One region of the Rhizobium sp. 01N447_2 genome, then DNA from elsewhere that is predicted to be linked to it. Evidence: riboswitches for the same ligand, from Rfam matches in the RefSeq annotation. Region 1 holds a riboswitch; each other region holds the start of a gene.

Evidence for each region. A riboswitch is a leader RNA that binds a small molecule or an ion and turns the genes downstream of it on or off. The one in region 1 is predicted to bind cobalamin.
Region 2: another riboswitch for cobalamin. It lies ahead of fdhA (formaldehyde dehydrogenase, glutathione-independent); the one in region 1 lies ahead of nrdH (glutaredoxin-like protein NrdH).
Region 3: another riboswitch for cobalamin. It lies ahead of cobU (bifunctional adenosylcobinamide kinase/adenosylcobinamide-phosphate guanylyltransferase); the one in region 1 lies ahead of nrdH (glutaredoxin-like protein NrdH).
Region 4: another riboswitch for cobalamin. It lies ahead of bluB (5,6-dimethylbenzimidazole synthase); the one in region 1 lies ahead of nrdH (glutaredoxin-like protein NrdH).

What each region holds. Positions count from the first base shown of each region.
Region 1 covers NZ_JBFTQY010000069.1:2,630-10,668, reverse strand. The annotation lists gene metE (5-methyltetrahydropteroyltriglutamate--homocysteine S-methyltransferase) at 1-1,239, shown strand, start outside; cobalamin riboswitch at 1,412-1,637, shown strand; gene nrdH (glutaredoxin-like protein NrdH) at 1,919-2,140, shown strand; gene nrdI (class Ib ribonucleoside-diphosphate reductase assembly flavoprotein NrdI) at 2,150-2,554, shown strand; gene nrdE (class 1b ribonucleoside-diphosphate reductase subunit alpha) at 2,533-4,737, shown strand; gene nrdF (class 1b ribonucleoside-diphosphate reductase subunit beta) at 4,935-5,909, shown strand; gene AC1ECN_RS30890 (adenylate/guanylate cyclase domain-containing protein) at 6,013-7,236, shown strand; gene queE (7-carboxy-7-deazaguanine synthase QueE) at 7,241-7,969, opposite strand; gene queD (6-carboxytetrahydropterin synthase QueD) at 7,966-8,039, opposite strand, start outside.
Region 2 covers NZ_JBFTQY010000017.1:90,838-98,876, reverse strand. The annotation lists gene AC1ECN_RS14065 (GlxA family transcriptional regulator) at 1-135, shown strand, start outside; gene AC1ECN_RS14060 (LysR substrate-binding domain-containing protein) at 110-985, opposite strand; gene AC1ECN_RS14055 (DMT family transporter) at 1,098-2,021, shown strand; cobalamin riboswitch at 2,162-2,362, shown strand; gene fdhA (formaldehyde dehydrogenase, glutathione-independent) at 2,582-3,772, shown strand; gene AC1ECN_RS14045 (transporter substrate-binding domain-containing protein) at 3,846-4,652, opposite strand; gene AC1ECN_RS14040 (putative bifunctional diguanylate cyclase/phosphodiesterase) at 4,758-7,148, shown strand; gene AC1ECN_RS14035 (aminotransferase) at 7,311-8,039, shown strand, end outside.
Region 3 covers NZ_JBFTQY010000018.1:557-6,304, reverse strand. The annotation lists gene AC1ECN_RS14750 (chloride channel protein) at 1-912, opposite strand, end outside; cobalamin riboswitch at 1,166-1,562, shown strand; gene cobU (bifunctional adenosylcobinamide kinase/adenosylcobinamide-phosphate guanylyltransferase) at 2,000-2,524, shown strand; gene cobW (cobalamin biosynthesis protein CobW) at 2,529-3,578, shown strand; partial or broken gene AC1ECN_RS14735 (cobaltochelatase subunit CobN) at 3,583-5,748, shown strand, end outside.
Region 4 covers NZ_JBFTQY010000022.1:10,425-18,463, reverse strand. The annotation lists gene AC1ECN_RS17425 (hypothetical protein) at 1-570, opposite strand, end outside; gene AC1ECN_RS17420 (HAMP domain-containing methyl-accepting chemotaxis protein) at 631-2,505, opposite strand; gene AC1ECN_RS17415 (DHA2 family efflux MFS transporter permease subunit) at 2,787-4,190, opposite strand; cobalamin riboswitch at 4,368-4,555, shown strand; gene bluB (5,6-dimethylbenzimidazole synthase) at 4,598-5,287, shown strand; gene AC1ECN_RS17405 (DUF2865 domain-containing protein) at 5,363-6,451, opposite strand; gene AC1ECN_RS17400 (ribonuclease H family protein) at 6,831-7,364, shown strand; gene AC1ECN_RS17395 (NADP-dependent malic enzyme) at 7,536-8,039, opposite strand, start outside.

The DNA.
Region 1 (8,039 bases):
ACGCAGAAGCTGGACGAGCTTGCCGTGCTCGGCAGCGGTGCCTTGGACCGGAGCGGCGTTATCGGTGCCCTTGAAGCTTCTTTGCGCGCCGTCGCTGCCCGCGCCTCTTCCTCGAGGGTTCATGATGCCAGAGTTGCGGCGCGAGTGGCAGGCATCGACGGGAGGATGAAACGCCGGGGTCGCGCATTCCTCGCGCGCAAAGCGCTTCAGGACGACCGATTGCGACTGCCGCTCTTCCCGACGACGACGATCGGCTCATTTCCGCAAACATCGGAAGTGCGCAAGTCGCGCGCCGCCTATGCAAAGGGTGCGATGAGCGGCGCCGACTACGAGGCCTTCCTCAGAAAGGAGACTGAGTCGGCGATCCGTTGGCAGGAGGAGATCGGCCTCGATGTGCTCGTTCACGGCGAGTTCGAGCGTAACGACATGGTGCAGTATTTCGGCGAGCAGCTTTCCGGATTTGCTTTCACGCAGCATGCCTGGGTGCAGAGCTACGGTTCACGCTATGTCCGCCCGCCGATCATCTTCGGCGATGTCTCACGCCCGAAGCCGATGACGGTCGAATGGTGGCGTTATGCGCAGTCGCTGACGGAAAAGCCGGTGAAGGGCATGCTGACGGGACCAGTGACGATCCTCAACTGGTCCTTCGTCCGTGACGATCTTGCGCGCGCCGATGTCAGCCGGCAGATAGCGCTGGCGATTCGCGACGAGGTGACCGATCTCGAAAAGGCAGGCGCGGCAATGATCCAGATCGATGAGGCGGCACTTCGCGAAGGCCTGCCGCTGCGAAAGGCCGATTGGAAGACCTATCTGGACTGGGCGGTGGAAAGCTTTCACCTGTGCTCGACCGGCGTTGCCGATGAGACGCAGATCCACACGCATATGTGCTATTCGGAGTTCAACCAAATCATCGGCGCCATCGCCGCGATGGATGCCGACGTCATCTCCATTGAGACCTCACGTTCGAAGATGGAGCTGCTGGAAGCCTTCCGAAGCTACAAATATCCGAACGAGATCGGTCCCGGCGTTTACGACATCCATTCGCCGCGCGTTCCGGAGGTCGGTGAGATGACTGAGCTCATGCAGCTTGCCCGCGGGCGGCTTTCGGATGGGCGGTTGTGGGTCAATCCGGATTGCGGCCTGAAGACCCGCAAATGGGAAGAGGTGCGTCCGGCACTCGTCAACATGGTCGCCGCCGCGCGGGCGTTGCGAGCCGTGGGGTCGGGGAAGGGCGCTTAAATCTCCGCAACATCTCGAGGAGCCGGCTTTTGCCGGCTCCTTTTATGAACGGGCTCTCCACAGCGCTTTTCCGTTAAAGCTTCGTTATCCACATCATACACAGTCACGGCGATTCGCTGCCGCCGTTGCTGCGCTGCCACAACAACTTGTTGACGTCATCAGCGATTCGCGTACCATATCTAGTGTTCGAGGTTCCGTCGATTCGTGAGGATCGGCGGCTAAGACGGGAATACGGTGCGTTTCGCCATCATGGCGCGGCAATGCCGGAGCTGCCCCCGCAACTGTAAGCGGCGAGCAACTGTCCGATTTCAGGTCACTGGAGCATGATGCTCCGGGAAGGCTGGGGCAGGGTGCTTTGACCCGTGAGCCAGGAGACCTGCCTCGAACGAAACGTCCACGGGCGGGGTGTCCGGAAGGTCGCGTTGCATGGCTGCGGGGAATCTCCGCATCGCGTTTCGCAGGCCCGAGCCTCCGCCCCCGAAACCTTCGCATTGAGCCACTTCGGGGTGAAGTCATGTCAGTATCTCAGTTCAGGCCGTCACCCGCTAGAGGTAGAGGGCGGATCACGCCCAGCGGCTGAACGAGCCGCATCGCTGCAAAATACAGAGTGTTTTCGACGGATATCGCGAGATTTCCGATCGATGTCCTGCGTCCCAATCGCGTCGTCACGAGGAATATCATGACCATCACAGTCTACAGCAAGCCTGCCTGCGTCCAATGCACTGCCACCTACCGCGCCCTCGACCGGTTGGGCGTCGATTATGACATCGTCGATATTTCGCAGAATGCCGAAGCGCTCGATCGGGTCCGCAGCCTCGGCTACATGCAGGCGCCCGTCGTCATCGCCGGCGAGCAGCATTGGGCCGGCTTCCGTCCCGACATGATCAGCGCACTTTCCTGAGGAAAGGCGATGGCTCTGATCGTCTATTATTCCAGCCGGTCCGAGAACACCCATCGGTTCGTCGCCAAGCTCGGACTGCGCGCGGCGCGCATTCCGCCAAATGGCGCAGACGCGTTCCATATCAGCGAACCCTTCGTGCTGATCGTGCCGACCTATAGCGGCGACGGCGGCAAGGGCGCCGTTCCCAAGCAGGTGATCCGTTTCCTCAACGATACGGAAAACCGAGGACACATCCGCGGCGTGATTGCCGCGGGCAACAGCAATTTCGGCGAAACATACGGGCTCGCCGGCGACGTGATCTCAAAGAAGTGCCAGGTGCCTTACCTCTACAGGTTCGAACTGCTGGGCACAGAAGCGGATGTCGCCAACGTCAAACACGGAATGGAACGGTTTTGGACACGGGAACAACTCTGACGCGGGATGCGGGCGCAAAACCGCATAACACTTTTGCTCATCCCGCCGGCGAACGCCCTTTGAAAGCGGCGGAAACGCTCGACTACCACGCGCTGAATGCGATGCTGAACCTCTATGACGATCAGGGGCGGATCCAGCTCGACAAGGATCGAATGGCGGCCAAGCAGTATTTCCTGCAGCATGTGAACCAGAACACGGTGTTCTTTCACAATCTCCGGGAAAAGCTCGATTACCTCGTGACCGAGGGCTATTACGAGCAGGAGGTTCTCGACCAGTATTCCTTCAATTTCGTGCGGGATCTGTTCGACCAGGCCTATGCCAAGAAGTTCCGTTTCCCGACCTTCCTCGGCGCCTTCAAATATTACACCAGCTATACGCTGAAGACCTTCGACGGAAAGCGCTATCTCGAGCGCTATGAGGACCGCATCTGCATGGTGGCCCTGGCCTTGGCGCGCGGCGACGAGAGCCTTGCCCGCGACATGGTCGACGAGATCATTTCCGGCCGCTTCCAGCCGGCGACGCCGACCTTCCTCAATGCCGGTAAGAAGCAGCGCGGCGAACTGGTTTCCTGCTTTCTGCTGCGCGTCGAGGACAATATGGAATCGATCGGCCGGTCGATCAATTCGGCGCTGCAATTGTCGAAGCGCGGCGGCGGCGTGGCGCTGTCGCTGACGAATATCCGCGAGGCAGGCGCGCCGATCAAGCATATCGAGAACCAGTCCTCGGGCATCATCCCTGTCATGAAGCTGCTCGAAGACAGTTTTTCCTATGCCAACCAGCTCGGCGCACGGCAGGGCGCGGGGGCCGTCTATCTCAATGCCCATCACCCCGACATCATGCGCTTTCTCGACACCAAGCGCGAAAATGCCGACGAGAAGATCCGCATCAAGACGCTGTCGCTCGGCGTCGTCGTGCCCGATATCACCTTCGAACTCGCGAGGAACAACGAGGACATGTACCTGTTCTCGCCCTATGACGTGGAGCGCGTCTATGGCGTGCCCTTCACCGAGATTTCCGTGACGGAAAAGTACCGCGAGATGGCTGACGACGCCCGCATCTCCAAGAAGAAGATCAAGGCACGCGAATTCTTCCAGGTGCTTGCCGAAATCCAGTTCGAGAGCGGCTATCCCTACATCATGTTCGAGGACACGGTGAACCGGGCAAACCCGATCGCCGGACGTATTTCGATGAGCAATCTATGCTCGGAAATCCTGCAGGTGAGTGAGGCGAGCGAATATAACGACGACCTCTCCTACAAACATCTCGGCAAGGACATCTCCTGTAATCTCGGCTCGCTGAACATCGCGGCAGCGATGGATTCGGTCGATTTCGGCAAGACGATCGAGACCTCGATCCGGGCGTTGAGTGCTGTTTCCGACATGAGCCACATCTCCTCAGTCCCTTCGATCGAGAAGGGCAATGACGAGAGCCATGCGATCGGCCTCGGCCAGATGAATCTGCACGGCTACCTCGCCCGCGAACGCATCTTCTATGGCTCCGAGGAAGGCGTCGATTTCACCAACATCTATTTCTACACGGTGACCTACCACGCGATCCGCGCCTCGAATCTTTTGGCGGTCGAACGCGGCGCGAGCTTCAAGGGCTTTGAGAACTCGAAATATGCCTCCGGCGACTATTTCGACAAATATACCGACCGGCTCTGGGAGCCGGCGACGGAGAGGGTCAAGGCGCTGTTCGAGACGTCAGGCATTCACATTCCGACGCAGGAAGATTGGGTGGCGTTGAAGAAGGCGGTGATGGCCTCCGGCCTCTATAACCAGAACCTGCAAGCAGTGCCGCCGACAGGGTCGATCTCTTATATCAATCACTCGACCTCCTCGATCCATCCGATCGTCTCGAAGATCGAGATCCGCAAGGAAGGCAAGATCGGCCGCGTCTATTATCCGGCGCCGTTCATGACCAACGACAATCTCGACTATTATCAGGATGCCTACGAGATCGGACCGGAGAAGATCATCGACACCTATGCGGCGGCGACCCAGCATGTCGACCAGGGCCTGTCACTGACCTTGTTCTTCCGCGACACGGCAACGACGCGCGACATCAACAAGGCGCAGATCCATGCCTGGAAGAAGGGCATCAAGACGATCTACTACATCCGCCTTCGCCAGATGGCGCTGTCCGGCACCGAGGTGCAGGGCTGCGTGTCTTGTACGCTGTAATTTGATATTTCGCTCCGGAGCATTTGCCCCTCACCCTAACCCTCTCCCCGTTTTGACGGGGAGAGGGGACTTGCCACACGAACCGGCAATAAAGACAGAAAAGGGTGCGGCATATCCCCTTCGCCCCGCTGGCGGGGAGAAGGTGCCGGCAGGCGGATGAGGGGCAAATCCGGACACATTTCTCAAGAGGGAACACAATGAACATGCAATTGAAGCCGGTCAGCCGCGTGCGCGCCATCAACTGGAACCGCATCGAGGACGACAAGGATCTCGAAGTCTGGAACCGGCTCACCGGCAATTTCTGGCTGCCGGAAAAAGTGCCGCTTTCCAACGACATTCCCTCCTGGGCAACGCTGACGCCGGCCGAGCAGCAGCTGACTATCCGCGTTTTCACTGGATTGACGCTGCTCGACACGATCCAGAACGGCGTCGGTTCCATCCGGCTGATGGAGGATGCGGTAACGCCGCATGAGGAGGCGGTGCTTTCCAACGTCTCCTTCATGGAGGCGGTGCATGCGCGCTCCTATTCGTCGATCTTCTCGACGCTGTGCTCGACGCCCGATGTCGACGATGCCTATCGCTGGTCGGAGGAGAACGAATTCCTGCAGCGGAAATCGGCGCTGATCATGGAGCAGTATCGCTCCGGCGATCCGTTGAAGAAGAAGGTTGCGAGCGTTTTTCTCGAAAGCTTCCTGTTCTATTCCGGCTTCTACCTGCCGATGTACTGGTCGAGCCGGGCCAAGCTGACCAACACGGCCGACATGATCCGGCTGATCATCCGCGACGAGGCGGTGCACGGCTATTATATCGGCTACAAGTTCCAGCGCGAGCTGGAGCGGCTCAGCGAGGAACGGAAGCAGGAGATCAAGGATTTCGCCTTCGAACTGCTGCTCGAACTCTACGACAACGAGGCGAAATATACCGAAGCGCTCTATGACGGCGTCGGGCTGACCGAGGACGTCAAGAAATTCCTGCATTACAATGCCAATAAGGCGCTGATGAACCTTGGCTACGAGGCGCTGTTCCCGGCTGAGGCCTGCAAGGTCAATCCGGCGATCCTGTCGGCGCTTTCGCCGAATGCCGACGAGAACCACGACTTCTTCTCCGGCTCCGGTTCCTCCTATGTCATCGGCAAGGCGGTGGCGACCGAGGACGAGGACTGGGATTTCTGAGGCTTGATCGCCGTCTGCCTCTTATCATTTGCTCTCTCATCGCCCACATTCAGCGGAAATAAATTCGGTCCTCGCCAATGATGTGGCGTAGCGGGAGTTTTTGATGCAATCCATTTCGAACAAGGCCGGGACTGTCGTCGAGGCGGGCGAAGGCGTCTGGCCGATCCGCAGAAGACGGATTCTCGACTGGCTGGTGAACGAGACGCGCGGTGAGCGGTTCATCGACAATATCCTGGTGGAAATGTGCGAGAAGCTGCTGGCGGCAGGGGTGCCGGTGGCGCGGGCGACATTGCATTTCAGGACGAACCATCCGCAATGGATAGGCGCCCGCATCCTCTGGAAGGAAGGCCTGGCAGAGGCGAAGATCAACACATTTGCCTATGGTGTCGAAAACACGCCGGAGTTCCTGAAGAGTCCCGTCAACGCGATCCATCAGGGTTCGGAGGAGGTGCGTAGACATCTGGAAGGCACAGCCGACAGCGACGAGGATTCATTCTATCAGGAACTGCGCGATGACGGCCTCACGGAGTATATCGCCTGGCCGCTCGAGCATACTTTCGGCAAACGGCATGTCGCGACATTTTCGACCAGCCGGCCGGGCGGTTTTACCAGCGAGCATGTCAATTTCCTGCGCGATCTGCTGCCGGCCCTGACCCTCGTCAGCGAAATCCGGCTGAAGAACATCATGGCGCGTACGCTGCTGCAGACCTATGTCGGACCGCATGCGAGCGAACAGATTCTGTCGGGCGTCACGACGCGCGGCAGCGGCGCGACTGTCGGTGCGGCAATCATGATCTGCGACCTGCGCGACTTTACGGCGATCTCCGATCTCTGGCCGCGTGACGATGTCATCCATCTGCTCAACGATTATTTCGACGCCATGTCGGATCCGATCGAACGGTATGGCGGAGAAATCCTGAAGTTCATGGGCGACGGATTGCTGGCGATCTTCCCGTTAGCCAAGGAAACCGCCTGCCTCGATCTGCTGCAGGCGATCCGCGAAGGGCAGGCGTTGATGGCGCAATTGAACCAGCAGTATGCGGGCAACGGACGCGAACCGCTGCGCTACGGCGTCGGGGTGCATGTCGGCGACGTCATGTACGGCAATATCGGCTCGCGCCGGCGGCTGGATTTCACCGTCATCGGTCCGGCGGTCAATGTTGCCTCGCGGCTGGAAACCCTGACCAAGGAGGTCAAGCGTCCGGTGCTCTTGTCGCGGGCCTTCGTCGAAATGGCGGGCTGCGCGAAAGACATGGACAGCCTCGGCACCTTCCCACTGCGCGGGCTCGGCGAGCCGGTCGATGTTTTCGCCTTTCCGGAGCGCTAGACACTTATACTCCCCGCTTGTTTCCCCAAAGCAGCACATGCAGTTGAGGTAGCACACGGGCTGCAAACCATTGGTCGGCTGTTACTTTTGCGACAAGCCAGTGCATCCGATCCATCACGCCGTCGATATCAATGCGCGCGTCATCGTCATCGGGAGGCGGCGGCGTATGATTGCCGGGCTGAAGGAACAAGGGAATTTGGGGATAGCGCTGACCCGCGCACTGGGCGAATTCGTAGTCGGCATCGTCGAAGACGACGATCTTCAATGCGACCTCCGGTCCGCCGGCAGCCAGTTGAAGGCAGTTATCCACCTGATCCCAATCCGTCAGCATTCCGCTTGATGGCGGCTTGGGGCTGACGACCAGGACGTCGAGATCGCGAAACCAGGCCTGGGCTACGCTTCCCTGTGTTTCCAGGGCAAAGCGGTATCCTTGCGAATGGCCAAGCTCGATCAGTGGCCTTAAGGGCTGTATCGCCGGATTGCCTCCGGAAAGGGAAACCGTCAGTGGCTTTCCCCCAGAGAGTTCCGTGACCTTATGCCAGATCGCCTCAGTGGACATGGGAATCCATTGATCCCGGAACGCGCTGTCGACCGCGTGAAGACTGTCGCACCAGGAGCACCGGTAGTCACAGCCACCTGTTCTCACGAAAACCGTCGGCAGTCCGATCAAGGCACCTTCACCCTGTATGGTCGGGCCAAAGATTTCGCTGACGCGAATGCTCCCGACGCTCACGGCCTGTACTCCGCCCATGTTTTAGGGGTCTCGCTGACACGAACAGACGAGGTCTCCGGAAAGCGCGGCT
Region 2 (8,039 bases), on a different contig from region 1:
GACATCGCGGCAGCGACCGGCTTCAACTCAGCCTCTGCCTTTGCGAGAAGCTACCGGGCGAGTTTTTCCGAGAGCCCGTCGGAGACCCGGCGGCGTTTGCGCCGCCGCATCACACCATCGGAAGCGCCGGCATAGGCTGGAACGCTTCCCGCACCATATCGGCAAGTTCGCGCACAGCCTCGCTGGAACGGTAAGTGCTCCGACGGAGCACGACCTTGGAGGAATCGACCGGCGGAAAACCGTCTTCGGCAGTCAGCTCCCGGCAGCCGGGCGGAATGTTGCTGCGGCACAGCGTTGTGACGGCAAGGCCTGCGATCACGGCGTTCTTCAGCCCAGAGCCCGTATCGGCAATGAATGCGATCCGGTAGTTGCGGCCGATCTGCTCCAGCGACCGGAGCGCATAATCACGTGACCAGGTGGAGTTGCGATAGGTCGCAATGGGCAGGGGATCGATGTCGTGCAACCGATGGACCATGGATGTGACCCAGACTGTCGGATCGATGCAGATGACCTCGCCTTTGGTCTCATCGCTCCAGTCGAAAACGACGGCCAGATCGAGTTCGTCCCGCTCGAGGGCGGCGAGGTTGCGGACTGTATAGTCGCAGGACACGGTAACCTCGACGGCCGGGTGGCGAACGGCGAAAGCCGCGAGCGCCGCCGGCAACACCGTCTGGCTGTATTCCTCGGGAATTCCGATGCGCACAGGCCCATCCAGCGGCTTGCTGCGGATCGTCGCGGCGGCCTCGCTTAAGAGATCGATGATCCGGCGGGCGTAGGGCACGAGCTGTATGCCCGGGCGCGTGAGCAGCACGCCGCGGGCGCCCCGCTCGAAGAGAGTCTCGCCGATCGTCTCCTCGAGCCTCTTGATCTGGCTGCTGACGGCCGATTGCGTCCGCCCGATGCGCTGGGCGGCCGCGGAGAAATTGGAAGTCTCGGCAACGACCAGGAAGGTTCTGAGCAGGTCGCTCTCAATCGGCTCGTGCATGGGGAAGCCATTAAAAAACTCGATGACAGCTATCTCTACTATTCGTTTGCCTGATGTCAATTCTTGACGCACAAATAAGCCGCGTTCGACTTCCTTCTTTGAGAATATCTGCGTGACAATTGAAAATCCGGCCAGACGCCTCGCAGGCAGCGAGCACGAGAAGGGTGTGCTTCTCATCATTGCCGCGACACTTGCCTGGAGCGCGAGCGGCGTCTATTCGCGACTCCTGACGACCGACGTATGGACGGCGATCGCCTGGCGATCATTGTTCGGTGGCCTGTTCCTGCTGATCCCCTGCCTTTTCCTCGAAGGGGGCATCTCACGGCGGCAATGGCGATCCGTCTTCCATCCCACAGGTCTTGCCATGATCGCATGCCAGACCTTCAGTCAGGTATGCTTCATCGGGGCGCTTTACATGACCACCGTCGCCAATGTGACGATGATCTATGCGACCGCGCCCTTCATCGCGGCCATGCTCGGCTGGGTCATCCTCAAGGAGAGGGTCTCSAGGCGGACGTTGATTGCCGGCGGCATCTCGCTCTTCGGCGTCGCGGTCATCGTCGCCTCGTCGATCGGCGGCGGCACTGGTGTGGGAGATCTGCTGGCGCTCGGCATGACGGCGTCCTTCGCGCTCGTCATCATCATTCCGCGCATCAATCCCGGCGTGCCGAGCCTGCCTCCGACCGTCGTCAGCGCTTTCCTGACGCTGGCCATCTTTGCCCCGTTCGGTTCAGTCGGCTCGCTCGACCTGCACAACTGGGTCGTTCTCGCCGCCTTCGGTGCGACCAATTTCTCTCTCGCGCTGGTGCTCTTCCTTGCCGGGGCCAAGCGGATGCCGCCGGCCGAGGCGGCGCTGATCGGCACGATGGAAATTGTGCTCACGCCCTTCTGGGTGTGGCTGCTGTTTTCCGAACAGCCGCCCGTCGCCACCTTTTTCGGCGGCGCGATCATCCTCGGCGCCGTGCTCTGGCACACGGCCGTCGACTTCAACCGCAGCCGGCGCCCCTCGCGGCTAAAGTCTTTAGGCGGCGATTAAATCTTCCGGGACGAACCGGAAAACCGCCGTATTCGCGGGATCAATTATTTCCGCTACGCAGCGCTATTGCGACTTTGCGACTGTCGTCTTTGAGTTGCACCCATGTCGTTTTCTTGATCGCTGTTTTCCGTCAGGCATGGTTTGTTTGTAGTGTTCAAGGCGCTATCTCGCAAACTGGCGAAATGGACCATTGGGAAGCCGGCCCGACGCCGGCGCTGCCCCGCAGCGGTAGAAGAACTGAAATCCTCAAGGAAATCGCCGGATAGACATCCGGAAAGATATCGAGATGGATCGGAAGGAGATTCTGGAGCCGGAAACCAGCTCTTACGCAGCAGATCGACGGATTGCGGCAGACGGTCACGAGCGGAACGACAGGCAAAAACCGTGGCGTTCACTTCACTTCTGCATCCAATCTGTCCGTTTTGAAAATTCGAATATCGCCCGGTGCGGCGGTATCCTCGTGTTGTGGACACCGGGCTGCAGAGGAGGCAGGCCGGAGGGAAGTCGCCATCGACTGCATCGGTTGCAGATCGAGGCTTTCAAACAAGTGGGAGGAATCCATGAGCAAAAATAGAGGCGTCGTCTATCTCCGGCCGGGCAAGGTCGAAGTTCGCGACATCGACGACCCGAAGCTGGAAGCGCCCGACGGCCGCCGCATCGAACACGGCGTGATCCTTAAGGTGATCTCGACCAATATCTGCGGCTCCGATCAGCACATGGTCCGCGGCCGCACGACAGCGATGCCGGGCCTCATCCTCGGTCATGAAATCACCGGCGAGATCATCGAGAAAGGCATCGACGTCGAGATGCTCGAAATCGGCGATATCGTCTCGGTGCCTTTCAATGTCGCCTGCGGCCGCTGCCGCTGCTGCAAGTCTCAAGATACCGGTGTCTGCCTGACGGTAAACCCGGCCCGCGCCGGTGGCGCTTACGGTTATGTCGACATGGGTGGCTGGATCGGCGGACAGGCGCGCTATGTCACCATTCCCTACGCAGATTTCAACCTGRTGAAGATCCCCGATCGGGACAAGGCAATGGCGAAGATCCGGGATCTCACCATGCTCTCCGACATTCTGCCCACGGGCTTTCATGGCGCGGTGCGGGCAGGCGTTGGCGTCGGCTCGACCGTCTACGTGGCAGGCGCCGGCCCCGTCGGCCTTGCGGCTGCGGCTTCGGCTCGCATTCTCGGCGCCGCTGTCGTGATGATCGGTGATTTCAACAAGGACCGTCTGGCGCATGCGGCGAAGGTCGGTTTCGAGCCGATCGACCTGTCGAAGAGCGACCGTCTCGGCGACATGATTGCGCAGGTCGTCGGCATCAACGAGGTGGACAGCGCCATCGATGCGGTCGGCTTCGAGGCACGCGGCCATTCCGGCGGGGAACAGCCGGCGATCGTGCTCAATCAGATGATGGAGATTACCCGTGCCGCGGGTTCGATCGGCATTCCCGGCCTCTACGTTACCGAGGATCCGGGCGCCGTCGACAACGCTGCCAAGCACGGCAATCTGTCGCTCCGCTTCGGCCTCGGATGGGCCAAGGCGCAGTCCTTCCACACCGGCCAGACACCGGTGATCAAATATAATCGCCAGCTCATGCAGGCGATCCTCCACGACCGGCTGCCGATTGCCGATATCGTCAACGCCAAGGTCATCCCGCTCGACGATGCCGCCGCTGGATATGAGAGCTTCGACCATGGAGCAGCGACAAAATATATCCTCGATCCGCACGGAGAGGTCGCGAAAGCCGCGTAGCGCTCACGACCGAAGACAGGGATGGTCGGGCAACAGCCCGACCGTCCCGCATTCTCGAAAATCGGCCGGTGAATTACTGGATGCTGAACGGGAAATATTTGGCGTTGATCATGTCATAGGTCCCGTCCGCCTTGATGCTCTTCAGCGCTTCGTTCAGGCGCGTCAGACGCTCCTTGTCATCCAGGCGCAGCGCGATCCCGGCGCCTTCGCCAAAATATGTGATGTCGACCAGATCCGGCCCCTTGAACTCGCAGCAGCTTCCGGCCTTGGTGTTGGCAATCCAGTCGTAGATGGCGAGTTTATCCTCGAGGATAATGTCGACACTCCCATCCGCCAGCCCCTTGTATAATTCCGGCGAAGAGCGAAAAACCGTCTTCTTCATGTCCGGATAAAGATGGTTGGCATAGGATTCCTGCGCTGTCGACGACGTCACCCCAAGAATTTTGTCGCTGAGGGCGGCTGGGCTGACGTCACTGATCGACGAATCCTTCCGGGCGATGAACACCGACGGGCTGTTGTAATATTTTTCGGTAAAAGCAACCTTTTGACGCCGCTCAAGGCTCATCGACATGGATGAGATGATCGCGTCGTATTTGTCGGCAACGAGATCGGGGATGATGTCGTCCCACTTCTCGATGATAAATTGGCATTCGAACTTGCCAACCTCGCACAGCGCATTGGCAATATCGATGTCGAAGCCCTGAAGATTGTTATTTGCATCGAGATAGTTGAAGGGCGGAAATGCACCTTCGACGGCAATTCTCATCGGCATGCGATCTTGCGCAGCCAGCTGGAGCGGCAAGGCAGCGGCGAGAAGGATTCCCACCGCGCCCGTCATCAGGGCTCCGCGCACTATAGTGTGAAGGGATCTGCGCAACATCGTCGGGAGCTCCTTGGGGCGTATTCGATCTCGCCCCATAGTGCGCCGCAGCTTTTAATTCTACGTGAACGCTTCTTTGTTAGCGTCGACCAATGCGCCCGTGTCGTGGTGTTCAGGGGTCTAGGCTTGCAGATCGTTCTTCCTTCCAGCTCCAGCACGTTTCAGCAATCCTGGATCGCTTCGGGGAGGATTCTGTTTCTGATTGCCGTCAGCGGCCTTGGAGCGATCGGACTGGTCGTGCTTTCGGCACTGTGGGCGGGAACCGAGAGCGACGCTGCCGCCCTTGATCGACAGCGCCAGCTTGTGAATGCCCGCCTGCGGGAACAGGTCGATCAAGTCGCGCATGTCATCGGCCAGTTCGGCAACGGCTACCTCACCCGTGTTTATCCGGCTGCCCGGTCAAGCGGAGGTTCCTCCAGTCTCGATGCGGTTCTGACAGCGGCCGCCGGGAGCGCGATCAGCCAGACCGCAATGTCCGCCTTCGGCTACGATCAGGCCTTCGTCGTCGACGAGAAGGCGCAACTGCTGATGCTGGCGGACGCCCAAACGGAAAAGCGTTATCGCTGGATGAAGCCTCTCTTTTTGCCTCTCCTTCACGATGCCCGCCTTGGGGTAAGACAAGGCGCGGTTTCCAACGAAAGAACGCCGTCCTCGATGGAAAGCCGCCTTGCAAGCCCAGGGCGCTCCAACACTGCGTTGGCCAATCTGATGCGGCTGGAAGGTCGGCCGACGATCGTCGGCGTCGTCGCCATCAACGAAGCTGATGAGCGGCAACGGCAGACGATGCGGCAGTTCCTGATCGTCGTGCGGTTTATCGATGGTGCGGCGCTGGACGAATTGAGCCGGCAACAGGGCCTCAACGGCGCGCGCTTCGCGCGCACGGCCGATGCAGACGAAAACGAGGTTGCGTTCCAGATCGACGCCACGGCAAATGGCGAACCGATCGGCTTCATCGTCTGGCGGCCCGATCTTCCAGGTTCGAGGGTGATCGGCCGATTGATGCCGGCGCTTTCGATAGCCGCCATGGTGATCGCGATCCTGTTCTCGGTCTTGCTGGTGCGCCTGCGAAGCAGTCTCGGCGAGTTGAAGAAAAGCGAGCTGCATGCAAGACAGCTTGCCTTGCATGATGTGCTGACCGACCTTCCCAATCGCGCCTTGTTCGCGATCAGGTTCGACGAGTGCCTGGCCGAGACGCAGAATTCAGCCGAGCGCTCGGCAGTCGCGCTTCTCGACCTGGACCGATTCAAAGCCGTGAACGACACGTTCGGCCATGCCGCCGGCGATGAACTCATCAGGATGGCTGCGGAGCGGATCCGCTCCCTGCTTCGTCCGGGCGACACGCTTGCCCGGCTCGGAGGGGACGAATTCGCCCTGCTTCTCCGGGACATCAAAGATCATGATCACCTGTTGCCGGCAATATGCGACGCGATCGTTGCCGAACTTGGTAAGCCCTTCCCGCTTTTGAGGGGCGAGGCGGTCGCGCGCGTCGGCGGCTCGATCGGCGTGACCGTTGTGCCAGACGCCGGGCGGAATGCCGATGACATCATGCGCTACGCCGACGTCGCGCTGTACGAAGCCAAGATGGGCGGCAGGGGCCAGTGGCGCGTCTATTCACCCTCCATGGACGGCGGCAGGAATGCGCGCGACATTCTCAAGAACGAATTGCGGGAGGTTTTGGCCAAAGGCATGACCTCATCGGCTGACGGTCCACAATCCGGTCCGATTGAGGCCCGGCCCGACTTCGGATCGCTCGAGGTCTATTACCAAACGGTACATCGCGCTGAGGCAGGATATTCGGCATCGGGTGCAGAGGCTCTCGTGCGTTGGCGTCACAGTCAGCGCGGATTGTTGACGCCTGCCAGCTTCATCCCCGTCGCCGAGGAGGGCGGCCTCATCGACGCTCTCGGTTTCTGGGTGTTGCGTGAAGCCTGCAGAGCCGCCTGCAAATGGCCGGAAGACACGTTTGTTGCGGTCAACGTGTCTCCCGCCCAGTTAAGAAGGCCAAATTTTGCCGAGGAAGTATTCGCAGTGCTGCAGGAGACTGGCCTGCCGCCGTCCCGGCTCGAGCTCGAGCTCACCGAGTCCTCGCTCATCGAGGATAACTCGGACGTCTATACGGTGCTGAAGTCGCTGCGCAGCCAGGGTGTCCAGATTTCGCTCGATGATTTCGGAACCGGCTTTTCATGTCTCAGCCATCTGCTGCGCTTCGATATCGACCGCATCAAGATCGATCGATCGTTCGTCTCGCAGCTCGGCACAAGAGCCAACGGGGCGGCCATCATCGGCGCCATCGTCGCGCTCAGCCGCAACCTCGGTATCTCGACGACGGCGGAAGGGGTCGAAACCGAATATCAACGCGACTTTCTGGCCGCCCTCGGCTGCACCGACCTCCAAGGCTACTTCTTTTCCAAACCGGTTCCTCTTGGCGACCTTGATAGTTTCCGGAAAGCTGAGAGCGCCGGGTTACTGGCGACCGCTCCAGGCGCCGTTGCCTGAGAGGCTTTTGATCTCCCGCTAAAGCATGATGCCGAAAAGTGTGAGCAGTTTCGGACGACACCAGGCGCATGCGCGTTTCTGCGTCAGGTCCGTCTCGTCAGACAAAGAGGTTGAGAAAGCAATTGGTATCGTTGTAGCAATCGGTATCAAAGAGAAATAGATATGATCGCTGCAAAACCCAATTCGCTCGTTGCCCGCCTCTCTGCCCCGCCCATTCCTTCCGTCGTCGCCTGGAGCCGCGAATACAAAGGGGGAAAGGGGCCGCTCATCGATCTGTCGCAGGCCGTTCCAGGCTATCCCGCGCATCCGGAGATGCTTCGGCTCCTTGGCGAGGCGGCCGGGCAACAGGCTATGACAGGCTACGGGCCGATCGAGGGCGAACCTCTATTGCGCAAGACCTACGCGGCTCACCTTGCCGCGCTTTACGGCGCCGACATTTCCGCCGGCAACATCCACATGACCGCCGGCTGCAATCAGGCGTTCATGTGCACGGCGATTGCGCTGGCGAGAGCCGGCGATACGGTCGCGCTCACCAACCCCTTCTATTTCAATCACGACACGACGTTATCGATGCTGGGGATCGGGCGTCGATTGGTCGATTGCGACCCTGCCGGCGGCTTTCTTCCCGATCTGAATTCAGCCGAGTCTGCACTTGCGGCCGGCGCGAAGATGCTTGCCGTCGTGACACCCAATAATCCAACAGGAGCGGTGTATCCCGCAAGTCTGCTTCACGAGCTTTTTGCGCTTTGCCGGAAATATGGCGCCTGGCTGATCCTCGATGAAACCTATCGCGATTTTCTTGGCGAGAATTACGGACGGCCGCACTCTCTTCTCTCCGAACCGGCCTGGGAGAACACGCTCGTTCTTCTCTACAGCTTTTCGAAATCCTTT
Region 3 (5,748 bases), on a different contig from region 1:
CACCTGCGGCGAGATCATCGCCAAGAGGCCGACGATGATGCCACCGAGTGCCGGGCGGAAGGGTGGGGCGATCGAACTCTTGCGCGCCAGTTCTTCGACAAAGGCGACGCCCTGCATGATCAGGATGCCGACACCGGCGCAGAAAGCACCGAGCAGCAGCGCCGGGATATAGTCGGCCGGCACGACCGAGCCGAAGCTGCCGATATCGATGGTGAAATCGCTGCCGGCGAGTAACCTTGCGATCAGGGTGGAGACAAGGGCGGAGACGACGACAGGCGTCAGCGAGACGATCGTATAGGTGCCGATGATCAGCTCGAAGGCATAGAAAGCACCGGTCAGCGGCGCGTTAAAGGCGGCGGCGATGGCGCCCGCCGCGCCGCAGCCAACGAGGGTGCGCAGGTCCGAGCGGCGAAGCTGCAGCTTCAGGCCGAATTTCGAGGCGAGGCCGGCGGCAAGCTGGGTATAGCCGGCCTCCAGGCCGACCGAGGCGCCGAAACCGTTGGAGATCAGGTTCTGCACGGCAACGATGATGCTGTCGGTCAGAGACAGGCGGCCGCCATGCAGCGCATTGGCCTCGATCGGGTCGACCATCGGCTTCTTGCGCCGTTTCGCCAGCACGAAAAGCAGCAGGCCGAGCAGGGCGCCGCCGATGACGGGGGCGGTGAGCAGCAGCATCTTGCTCTCGATCTCGGACGAGCTCAGTCGTTCGCTGTCGGCAATGCCGAAGACCAACTGATGCAGCTCATTGGAGACGTAGCTCATGCCGGTGACGGCGAGACCCGAGATGATGCCGACGACGGCGCCCGCCAGCGACAGGCCAACCTCGCTACGGCGGGTCAGCGCCCGCAGGCGTCCCGGATCGAAGAAAACACGCAGCGCGCGGAAACGGCGCCGATCCAATTTCATAAGCATGGCAAGACAACTAGGCAGGGAGAGGCCCGGTCAAGGGCGAAGGCGCAGTCCGCTTGCGACGCAATTGCGGCGAAAACCCGGCGGGCGGGATAAATATTTGTGACGTAAGTCTCTGATAAATGACGATGTTTTAGGTAGAGTAAGTCGTGTTGGAGCAGGCATACCGGCCGGCCGTCAATTGGTCGACCGCCAAGGCCGGTTGACTTCACCCCTGCGCTTGCCTAACCATCCCGATAACGGATGGTCGACTGACCATCCTGACATAACGGATGGTTCCGGATCGGTGTTACGCCCTTCCGGATGAAAAGGGAATGTGACGGGGCGGACCCAAGCCGGGCGCCTTCATCACAGCCGACCCCGCGACTGTAGAGCGGTCAGGGTCTTCCATCCGGCATCAAGCCCTTCCGGCTCGGAGCCTGCAATCGTGCGGGCGGGCTGGACAGGCGATATGCCGGAAAAGCCACTGGATATGCATGGTGATCAACCGGGGTCGGACGCCTCTCAAGTCTACGAATCGTCCACCTTTTCACTGATGCGGCCGGGAAGGCGAGGATGATCCGCTGGCACGATCAGGGCGACCGGTTTCCGGTCTGCCCCGATCGCGGCCGATAACTGCGAGCCAGGAGACCTGCCATGCGTGCCGGGCGAGAAGCCCACACCTGGGCACTATGCCCGTTGCCAGCACGGAGGTTGTCTTGGCTGAACGATTGAATTCGGCGCGGCCTGGTGCGGCGCGACGGGGAGGTGCTTTCCTCTCCTCCCTCATTCCTGTGCTTGTCACAGGAATCCAGTGTGCCCAAGTCCTTGGGTACGGAAAACTGTGGGTCTTTCGTTGTTGCGCTTCACTTGCGCTCAGCACATTCGCGGCTTTGCCGCTCATCCCCTCAACCGTCTGCCGCCACCTTCTCCCCGCTGGGGAGAAGCGGTATGCCGCAACGGCTCGGTCTTTCTCATCCCGCAGAGGTCAGAGAGACGACCTTGGACTAAGGCTTGCTCGCTCTTCTCCCCAGCGGGGAGAAGGTGGCCCGAAGGGTCGGATGAGGGGGGCCACACGGCGTGCCCTATCTGATCAGCGGACCGTTTGCACATGATCGCCGCCGCCTCCAACACCGTCTTCATCCTCGGCGGCGCACGCTCCGGCAAATCCCGTTTCGCCGAAGACCTCGTAACGGCGACTGGGCTTGATCGCCACTACCTTGCCACGGGGCGGGCATGGGATGAGGAGATGCAGGCGCGCATCTCTCAGCACAAGACCGATCGCGGTCCGTCCTGGACGACGCATGAAGAGCCGCTCGACCTCGTCGGCAAGCTTACCGCCATCGACCGCAAGGAGCGCATCGTCCTCATCGACTGCCTGACGCTCTGGGTCACCAATCTGATGATGGAGGAGCGGAACATGGCGGCGGAATTTGCCGTTCTTGCCAATTTCCTGCCCGCCGCGAAGGCGCGGCTCGTTTTCGTTTCCAACGAGGTCGGCCTCGGCATCGTGCCCGACAATCGCATGGCGCGGGATTTTCGCGATCATGCCGGCCGGCTGCACCAATCGATAGCGGCGAAGGCCGCCGAAGTTTATTTCATCGCGGCAGGCCTGTCGCTGAAAATGAAGGGTTAAGTCCATGAACCAGCAGAAGATTCCCGCAACCGTCATCACCGGATTCCTCGGCGCCGGCAAGACGACGATGATCCGCAACCTGCTCACCAATGCCGGCGGCAAGAAGATCGCGTTGATCATCAACGAATTCGGCGATCTCGGCGTCGACGGCGACGTGCTGAAGGGCTGCGGTGCGGAGAATTGCACCGAGGACGACATCATCGAACTCACCAACGGCTGCATTTGCTGCACTGTTGCGGATGATTTCATTCCGACGATGACGAAGCTGCTCGAGCGCGAGCAGCGGCCCGACCATATCGTCATCGAGACTTCTGGCCTTGCTTTGCCGCAGCCGCTGGTCGCCGCCTTCAACTGGCCCGACATTCGCACCCAGGTGACCGTCGACGGCGTCATCACGGTGGTCGATAGCGCTGCCGTTGCCGCCGGCCGCTTCGCCGACGACCATGATGCGGTCGATGCGCGCCGCGCCGAAGATGAATCGCTCGATCACGAAAGCCCGATCGAGGAGCTGTTCGAGGATCAGCTGACCTGCGCCGACCTCATCGTGCTCAACAAGACAGACCTGATCGATGCTGCCGGGCTTATCAGGGTGCGAGACGAGGTCGCCTCCCGCACGGTGCGCAAGCCCATGATGATCGAGGCGAGGAACGGCGAGGTGTCGGCCGGCATCCTGCTCGGCCTCGGCATCGGCACGGAGGACGATGTCGCCAATCGCAAGTCGCATCACGAGCTGGAGCATGAAGACGGTGCGCCGCACGACCATGACGAATTCGACAGCTTCGTCGTCGATCTCGGACCCATTGCCGATCCCGCCGGCTTCGTCGAAGCGCTGAAGGGTATCATTGCTGCCCATGACGTGCTGCGCCTCAAGGGTTTCGTCGACGTCTCGGGCAAGCCGATGCGCCTGCAGCTCCAGGCCGTCGGCAGCCGTATCGACCATTATTTCGACCGTGCGTGGGGCGCGAGCGAAAAGCGCGCCACGCGCCTTGTCGTCATCGGCCTGCACGAAATGGATCAGGACACGGTGAGGGCGGCGATCGAAGCGCTGGCGTAACCCGATGCATCTGCTTCTGGCTCAACAGGGAACGATCAGCGACGGCGAGGAGGCAATCGACCTCGGGCAGACGCCGGGCGATATCCTGTTCCTGTCGGCTGCCGACAGCGAGCTTGCTGCGATCGCGGCCGCCCATCGCGATCGCGGGGCGGGGCCTTCGCTCCGGCTCGCCAGCTTGATGAGCCTGAAGCATCCGATGTCGGTCGATACCTATGTCGAGCGCACGGCGCGGCATGCGAAGCTGATTATCGTCCGCGCACTCGGCGGCGCCAGCTATTTCCACTACGCGCTGGAAGCGCTGCATGCGGCGGCTGCCCGCGCCGGTGCGCTGATCGCCGTGCTGCCGGGCGATGCCAGGCCGGATGCGGGGCTGGTGCCTTTCTCCAATGTTGATCTCGACGATCTCAACGCGCTCTGGGCCTATCTGATCGAGGGCGGCGATGCCAACGCGCAGGCTTTTCTCGACCATGCCGGGGCGATGCTGTCGGGAGCCGAGAAGCCGGCGCCCGCGGTGCCTTTGATGAAGGCAGGTATTTGGTGGCCGGGGCGGGGGCTGATCGGGGTCGAGGAGTGGCGGCGGGTTACCGATTCCCTCTTCTCCCCAGCGGGGAGAAGATGCCCGGCAGGGCAGATGAGGGGGGCGAGCGACGGAGGGAGCGAGCAGCAGGATTGGGACGCCAGAGTTTGTCGAGTCACCCCCTCATCCGACCCTTCGGGCCACCGACCAGGGTTGAGCCACGGGTCTCAACCCGTCCTTCGGACCCCCGCTGGGGAGAAGAGGGAGCAAGCCGAGAAGCCGACAGTCGCCATTTCCTTCTACCGCGCCCTCGTCCAAAGCGGCGAGACCGGGCCGATCGAAGCTCTCATCGAGGCGCTGACGTTACTCGGCCTCCGCCCGCTGCCGGTCTTTGCCTATAGTCTCAAGGATCCTGTCTCCACCGGCATTCTCGAAAGCGTATTTTCGGCGTTGAAACCCGACGTTGTCATCAACACGACGGGCTTTGCGGTCTCGGCACCGGGTGCGGACCGGCAGCCGACGGTGCTGGAGGCGAATGAGGCGATCGTGCTGCAGGCGATCCTGTCGGCCTCGTCGAGGGAGGTATGGGCAGCTTCCTCGCAAGGCTTGTCTGCACGCGATCTCGGCATGAACGTGGCACTGCCTGAAGTCGATGGCCGGGTGCTGGCGCGGGCGGTCTCCTTCAAGACGGCGGCGCGCTACGATGCGCTGGTCGAGACGAATATCGTCGCCAGCCAGGCCGATGCCGGCCGGGTGCGCTATACGGCGGAGCTGGCCGCCAATTGGGCGCGGCTGCGGAAGACTTCCGCCGGCGACCGACGCATCGCGCTCGTCATGGCAAATTATCCGAACCGGGACGGTCGGCTCGGCAACGGCGTCGGCTTGGATACGCCGGCCGGCACCATCGAGGTGCTGAAGGCTATGCGATCGGCGGGGTATCCGGTCGCCGAGATTCCCGCCGACGGCGATGCGCTGATCCGGCATCTGATGGAAGGGCCGACCAATTCCGGTTCCGACGGAAAGATCATACGCGAGACGCTTTCCCTGAGTCTGTACAACAGCTTCCTGGAATCTCTTCCCAATAAGATTCAGGATGAGGTGAGGGCCCGCTGGGGCGATCCCGAAGATGATCCGTATTTTCGCGAAGGCGTCTTCGCCCTGTCTTTTGCGCGCTTCGGCGAAATGCTCGTCGGCATCCAGCCAGCACGCGGTTACAATATCGATCCGAAAGAGAGTTATCATTCGCCGGATCTCGTGCCGCCGCACGGTTATCTCGCCTTCTACGCTTTCCTGCGCCGCGAATTCGGCGCCCATGCCGTCATCCATATGGGCAAGCACGGCAATCTCGAATGGCTGCCGGGCAAGGCGCTGGCGCTGTCGGAAAGCTGCTATCCCGAGGCGATCCTCGGGCCGCTGCCGCATCTCTATCCCTTCATCGTCAACGATCCGGGCGAGGGCACGCAGGCCAAGCGCCGCAGTGCAGCCGTCATCATCGATCACCTGACGCCGCCGCTGACGCGGGCCGAGAGCTACGGGCCACTCAAGGATCTGGAGGCGCTGGTCGACGAATATTACGAAGCATCCGGCGGCGATCCCCGCCGCATCCGGCTGCTCAGCCGCCAAATCCTTGAGCTCGTCGCCGATATCGGCCTC
Region 4 (8,039 bases), on a different contig from region 1:
GACGTTCACGCCGACGGTGATGGCGCCGATCGGCGTTCCCGCGTCGTCTGATATCGTGACGCTTGCCTGCGACTGCAGCGTCTGGGTCGATTCATCCTTTTCGATCTCATCGACGAAGACGGCGTCCTTGCCGGCGCCGAAGGACTTCTGGAACTTGGCCTCGTCGCCCTGCCAGTAATCCGATGTGGTGTCGCTTTGACCGACATTCAGGCCTTTTGCATCCATGACGAAGATTTCCGTGATCTTGCCGCCGGAAGCCTCCTTCTTTCCCTGAAGGAATTTCGACAGTGCGCTGTTGAGCACGTCGTCGATCATCGAGTGGTCGGAGCCATCGACTTCGGCACGCCATTTCTTGTCGAGGGCGTCGACATCAGCCGCACTGAGATTGGCGTTGGCAGCGTTCTGCGCCTTGATAGCCTCGATGATGGCGGGGTCGTTAAGCCAGGGCTTTACATCGCTTGTCACGTAGTCGGAGATCGGGGCAAGCTTGGCATCCTGCGCCATGGATACGCCCATGGGCATGGCAAATGCGGTGCAGGCCAAAAGAAATGCGGGCACGATTTTCTTCATAAGCGTTTCCTTCCTGATTATAGGTTGCTGAGAACTAAGGCTTATCGGATGCAGACGACGTCAGAACTCCTCCCAGGCACCGGGAGCAGCGGCAACGGCGGCACTTCCTGCATGACGCTGCGCGAAGGCTCTGGGCTCGGGACGAGCTTGGCGGGCGGCTTGAACGGGTTTGGGCTGGCTGGCGGTAGACGCACCGACGACGAACCTGCCGGCCGAGTCCTGCAGAAGGCGTCCTTGCGACAGCAGTTCGTGGCAGGCCGCGTTGGTTTCCTCGACCATTGCCGCGTTCTGCTGTGTCGTCTGATCCATCTGGTTGATCGCGCTGTTGATTTCCTGCAGGCCCGTCGCCTGTTCGCGATAGGATTGGACGATGGAAGCGATGCTATCGCTGATGCGGTTGATCTGCTCCTCGATCTTCAGCAGGGCGTCACCGGTTTCGTTCACCAGCCCGACGCCCGCGGCAACTTCCTGGCCGGATACGTTGATCAGGTTCTTGATTTCCTTTGCGGCATTTGCCGACCGCTGGGCGAGTTCACGCACTTCCTGCGCAACGACCGCAAAACCCTTGCCGGCCTCGCCGGCGCGCGCCGCCTCGACGCCGGCATTCAGCGCCAGCAGGTTCGTCTGGAAGGCAATCTCGTCGATGACGCCGATGATGCGGCCGATCTGGCTCGACGAGGTTTGGATCCGGTCCATCGCCCCGATCGCATCGCGCACCACCGTCGCCGAGACATGGGCGCTCCGCTTCGTCTCCTCGACCAGCTGCCCGGCATTTTCAGCCCGTTGCGACGATGTCCTGACCGTCGTGGTCACCTCATCCAGTGCGGCGGCGGTCTCTTCCAATGCGGCTGCCTGTTGCTCGGTCCGTCTTGCGAGCTGATCCGCGGAGGTCGCCAGCTCGCTCGAGCCGGTTTCGACAGCCACGGAGGCGGTCTTGATCTCTGTCAGAGCGGCTGCGACCGCATCGACCATGTTGTTGAAATCCTGCCGCAACTTATCGAATTCAGGACCGACATCGGCCAGATGTATCGAAAAGTCGCCCGCGGCGAGCTGTTCCAAGGCATTTTCAAGAGCGTGCATCACCAGCCGCTGCGTGTTGCTGGCCTCTTCCGTCAACATTGCGTTGCGCGCCCGCTCGGCGTCGAGCGAAGCACTCTGCTCGGCGGCGGCCTGCTCTCTTTCGACCTTGGCAATCGCCTCGTGGCGGAAAACTTCCAGGGCCCGCGCCAGAAAGCCGATTTCATCGCCGTTTTCCCTGTAGGTGACGGGTGAGACCAGATCGCCTTTCTGCAGCGCGCTGATCCGTTCGCTGATCACCCTGATGGGCCGGCCGACCAGGCTGCGCATGGCGAGAAGGAAGGCAACGACGGCCATGGCGGTGATCGCGGACTGCGTGAGCAGCGAAATGAGAACTTTCTGCCTGACTTCGGAAGCGATTTTTTCGACGGACCAGTTCGTGACGATGTAACCGGTGGCCTTGCCCGACTTATCCAGCGGGAGCGGCGCGATGATCGTCACGACGCCGGCAGATATTCTACCGTCATCGATGGTGGTCTTTTCCGGTTTCGCGCTGAGGCTCTTCGCCAGATCGGCTGGTGCGGGCAACCCACTAACGCCATCGCGCGCCCAGGTATCGACGGCGGCAGGTTCAGCGTTGAATGCGGCAAACTGCACGAGATCGAGCGAGGGGTCGTCGCGATAGAGCGAATAAGCCTCTCGAACGGCGTTCGCCTTCCCCCATTTCACGCCGCCCGCTGCCAGAGATGCAAATTGCTCGGCATCCTTGGACCAGTTCGCCTTGGCGCCATCGATCAAGGCCCGGGTTTCGTACATCCAGGTATAGGTGGCGAAAGCGGAAATGCCGCAGAGGTTCACGGCAACGATAATCGCCGCCAGCTTGGCGGTCAGAGGCATCGTCTTCAAAAATTGGAACATTCCGCGGCGGCCTAGAATTGCGGCTCAGTCGGACATGTTCCCGACTGGCGTATCAATACGGGCATCGACGCTGACGATCACATCACGAGCCCTCATGCCCATGTCCGAATTGCGACCCAAAACGCGCAAACGCAGTGTGTATTTGATGTGTGAATAAATCATAAAGTAGAATGGGGTGCTGGGGTACACGCGGGTCATTTCACCCTGGCGTCTGCCGGCGCCGAGTCTTGCGAACCGGCGGGTGAGGAATGCTTCCATCGCGCCAGGCAGATCTGTCTCGATCAGCTATTTTCCGCCACGGCCTCTTCGGGCTCGGCGTGCCGGCGCTTGCGGCCACGCGCCGTCAGTTCCGCCCCGGCATCGCGCGGCAGGCGCAGGAAGGTGATACAGGCCAGCGCCGAAATCGCCGAGACGCTGAAGAAGGCGACGTGGAAATCCGAGACCAGCAGCCTGCCGTCGTGAAAGCTGCTCGAAATTTCGAGGATGCCGCCGGCGATCGCCACACCCATCGCCATGGAGATACGCTGGGCAACGGCATTGATCGCGGTTGCCTGGCTGCTGTCGGCGTCGTCGACATCGCCGAAGGCCATGGCGTTGACGCCCGAGAAAGCCATGGAGCGGAACAGGCCGCCGATCAGCAGGCAGGCCATGATCAGGAACAGCGGCGTCTCGGCGGTGAAAAGGCCGTTGATGCCGAGGAAGATCGCCGCCAGCAAAGTGGTGATTGATATGACGGTGCGGAAGCCGAACGCCTTGAAGGTGCGCGAGGCGGCGAATTTCGAGCCCATGGAGCCGAGCGCGCTGACGAAGGTGACCGAGCCCGATTGCAGCGGCGTCAGGCCGAAGCCGAGCTGCAGCATCAATGGCATCAGGAAGGGCAGGGCGCCGAGCCCCATGCGGAAATTCGAGGCGCCGAGGATCGCCGCCCGGAACATCGGGTAACGGAACATCTTCGGGTCGAGAAGCGGATTGGGTGCGCGGCGGGCATGCAGGAGATAGAGGAGGCCGGCAAGGATGCCGATTGCAACCGTGGCATAACCGTAGATGACGGGCACGGCCGGCAGGCTGATCACCGACAGGCCGAAGACGAAGCCGGAGAAGCCTATGCCGCAAAGGCAGAAGCCGGGGAAGTCCATCGGCCGCGGACTGCGCGGCTCGACCGCCGGCAGGAAACGGGTGACGAGGATGATGCCGAGCACGCCGATCGGGACGTTGATCCAGAAGATCCAGTGCCAGGTGAGGTAGGTGGTGAGGAAACCGCCGATCGGCGGACCCATGATCGGGCCGATCAGGGCGGGGATGGTGAGCCAGGCCATGGCATCGACGAGTTCGTGGCGCGGTGTTCCCCGGACCAGCAGCAAGCGGCTGACCGGCGTCATCATCGAGCCGCCGGCGCCCTGAATCAGGCGCGAGACGACGAAGGCTGTGATCGAGTTGGAAAAGGCGCAGGCGATCGAGCCGATCATGAAAACGAAGATCGCCATGCGGAAAATGTTGCGCGCGCCGAAACGATCGGACATCCAGCCGCTGATCGGGATGAAGATCGCCAGCGCCACGAGATAACTCGTGACGGCAAGCTTCAGCGCGATCGGCGAGGTACCGATATCGGCGGCGATTGCCGGCAGGCTGGTGGCGATCACGGTGGAATCCATCTGTTCCATGAACAGGGCGACCGCAAGGATCATGGGCGTGAGGCGGGGCACGGGCAACCGAAATGCAAAGAGAAAAAGTGCGGCGCCATGGGCGTCGGTCAGGATCGGTTTGTTTCTAAGGCAGCAATGCGCCTCTGTCCATGAAATCGATGTCGCATGCAGCGTATCGGCGGCGTCATGCGGGCCGCCTTGCCGCAGCCGCGCTTTCCTGAAATAGATGCGCCGTCAGGTGCCCGCCGGTAAGGCGGGAGAATCGGGAATCCGGTGCAAAGCCGGAACGTGCCCAACGCTGTAAGGCCGACGTTTGCCGCTTCATCACGCCACTGGCTTCTTGCCGGGAAGGCTGCGGCAGACGGATGACGCCCAGTCAGAAGACCGGCCTGGCAAGATAGACCGATCCGCGCGGACGGCGGGGCGGTTGCGTTGTTGGGGATTTGACGATGCGACCCTTTGATGAGGATGCCCTTTCGGTGGCGTCCGGTTTTTCTTTGGCCGAACGCGAGGCCGTCTATCATGCGATCATGACGCGGCGGGACGTCCGCAGCCAGTTCCTGCCCGATCCCTTGCCGGACGAACTTGTGCAGCGGCTGCTGACGGCCGCCCACCACGCGCCCTCAGTCGGCTTCATGCAGCCGTGGAATTTCATTCTGGTGAAAAGCGCAACCGTGCAGGCGCGCGTCCGGGATGCTTTTGCGAGGGCCAATGAGGAGGCGGCGCTGATGTTCGAAGGCGAACGGCGGCAGGCCTACCGCTCGCTCAAGCTCGAAGGCATTGTCGAGGCGCCGCTCGGCATATGCGTGACCTGCGATCCCACGCGCAGTGGCAGCGTAGTGTTGGGGCGCACGCACAATCCGAGGATGGATAGCTATTCCACAGTCTGCGCCATCCAGAACCTCTGGCTTGCGGCGCGGGCGGAAGGGGTCGGCATCGGCTGGGTCAGCATCTTTCATGAAGGCGACCTGAAGAGCATTCTCGGCATACCCGAGCATATCGAGGTGGTCGCCTGGCTCTGTGCCGGTTTCGTCGATCGGCTCTATGACGAGCCGGAACTCTCCGTCAAAGGCTGGCGGCAGCGGCTGCCGCTCGATGAACTCGTCTTTCATGATGGATGGGGACGGAGCGAGCCCTAAATCAAGCGCGTCGCATCGAAGATGCATGTCGTAGTCCCAAAACCGCTGCGCAGTTTTGGGTGGCATGATTTGATATCACTGCTGTTGTGGCTGCGGGCCCGGCGTTGCCGGATTGGCGAGGTCGATCGAGCCCTGATCGCCGGCCAGAAACTGCGGGCCGACCTGACGGACGCGGTTCTGCGTGGGATCGTAGGGGCGCTCGGGAACGGATGGTTGCGGCGCGGCGGCATCCTTCGCCGGGGGATTGGTGCGGATGGTGGTGATGGAGCCCTGCTGCGGCGGTTCGCTCACCGCCTGCTTGGAGCGCATCTCCTCATAATAGGCGGTGAGATTGCAGGCGCAGGAGGATTTTTCCCCGGGCGTGCGGTTCTTGTAGGCAAAGGCATTTTTCATGGCGCTGTAGGGCGTGCCCGTTGCGACCGAGATCATGTTCGAGGCTTCGGTGCTCGTCACGTCACGATAGAATAGTTCGGTCTCGATGCCCGGGCACATCTTGGCGCAGGTCTGGGCGTCGCGGCCGAAATCGACCGACGTGGCGTTCGAGCTGATCGGGAAGAAGCCGCCGTCGCAGCTGCGCACGCACATGGTGCTGACCGGAGATAGCATCTCGGCCCGCGGCACGCCGTAACGCGGATCGACCTCGTCACCGCCGCCGAGCGGAATGAAGGTATCGGTGCGCATCGCCTGTTCCTCGACGCTCGGAGCCGGTTCGTTGGCGCTGCGATCGCTCGGGGCATAGAAGTTTTCGCTGTTGCAGCCATTGCGGTCGAGAGCGGCAATCAGTTCGCGCCGCGCGCCGTCATCGGCGCCGTTCTGGCCGGCCAGCTCGTCGCGGCGGTCCTGGAGATAGCGGATGTTGTCGATCATGCGGGCTTCGGACTGCGAGAGCTCGGCGCAATAATCGGCATTCTCGCCGCCGATGACGACCATGCTGCCCGAGGTGCAGCCGTTGCCGCGCAGCTCGTTGCGGACCTTGCGCAGCTCGAGGTTCTGCTCGGCCATGGCGCTGGCATATTGGCGCACTTCCGGGCCGTTGTTATTGCCGATCGACCGCGGCAGGTCGGCCAAGCGACCGCGCAGATCCTCACAGATAGTAGTTGTCTGCGCCGCGGCGGGCGCTGCGAAGGCAAGGAGGAGGGCAAGAGACAGGTTTCGGCGTTTCACGGCGTCGTCCCGGAATGAGCAAAGAATCGATCGGTCGATTGCGGCCTCGATAGCCGCGCGTTGTCTCTTAGCGTGTTTCTCTTAATAAGCTTGGAGATATTCCTAGCGCATTTTCGCGATTTTATCCAGCAAATGCGGGTGGTCCCTCTGTCGGGGAATCTGCTGTGCCGCCAAAAGCGGGACCTCCTTCTTTCAATTTTCCGGCGCTTGATTCTTCTTCTCGTTCGCCAGCATATCGGCAAGCTGTTGCGCGACATCAGGATCCGGCACGACTGGCCAATGCCGCGCTTGCGGCGCCGGTTGGGTTTACAGGCGACCGCGTGCACGGTATCGGCCAGCCACTTCGGCGGGCGCGGCCAAGGCGAGAAGGACGGCGAAAATGACAGACATTTCCAACGAGCTCCGCTCCCCTGCAGCGACAGTCGGGATACCCGAAGCCCAACACGGCCTCCACGTCTTCGTGGACGGTTGCTATGAACCCGGTTCCGGGCACGGGGGCTGGGCATTCGTCGCTTATCGTGATGCCGCGGAAATTGCCTCTGGCTTCGGTGGCGTCGAAGACTCCGCCAATAATTCGATGGAATTGACCGCCGTCCTCAAGGCGGCAATCTGGATCAACAGCGATACAAGCGGCGAGCCCGCGACCATCTGGTCCGATTCCGTCTATGCCGTCAAAGGCTGCAACAGCCGGCGGCATATATGGAGGAACAACGGCTGGAGGAAAGGCAACCCCAATGGGAATGCCCGAAACCGAACGATCGGCAATGTGGAACTCTGGAAAGCAGTCGATCTTCGACTATCCCAGAACGCTCTGGTGACCATTGCCTGGTGCAAGGGCCATGCCGGCATTGCCGGTAACGAACGCGCGGATGCGCTTGCGGATAGAGGACGCCTGTCGTTGCGGGGTGCCTGATATGGCATCAGGACATATGTCGGAGCGGCTTCGATGGCCGCTCGTACTAAAGATTTTATCCTAGGCCCCGCAGCGTGATATCTGCTTGATATCAACCGGCTGCAGATGCTCGGGACAAGCCCGAGCATGACGAAAGAGGAGTTGGCCGACTTGTCAGCAGTCTAAGCCGGCTCAGGCCGGTTGCGATGCCTCGACGACGGCGAGTGCCGCCATATTGACGACGCCGCGGGAGGTGACCGAGGGGGCGAGAATGTGGGCGGGCAAGGCGGTGCCGAGCAAGATCGGGCCAACATGCAGGCCGTCCGTCATCGACTTTACCACGCCAAGCGTGATGTTGGCGGCATCGAGGTTCGGGAAGACCAGGAGGTTCGCCTCGTCGTGCAGGGTCGTGTCCGGCATGACGCGCTTGCGCAGTGCCTCGGTGATGGCGCTTTCGCCGTGCATCTCACCGTCGACCTCAAGGTCGGGCGCGGCTTCGCGTACGAGCTGCAAGGCGTTGCGCATCTTCGTGGCGCTTTCGGATTCACGCGAGCCGAAATTGGAATGCGAGACCAGAGCGGCGCGCGGCGTGAGGCCGAAACGGCGGATTTCCTCGGCCGCCAGCACCGTCGCCTCGGCGACCTCCTCGGCGGTCGGATTGAAGGTGACATAGGTGTCGGTGAAGAAGGTAGCGCC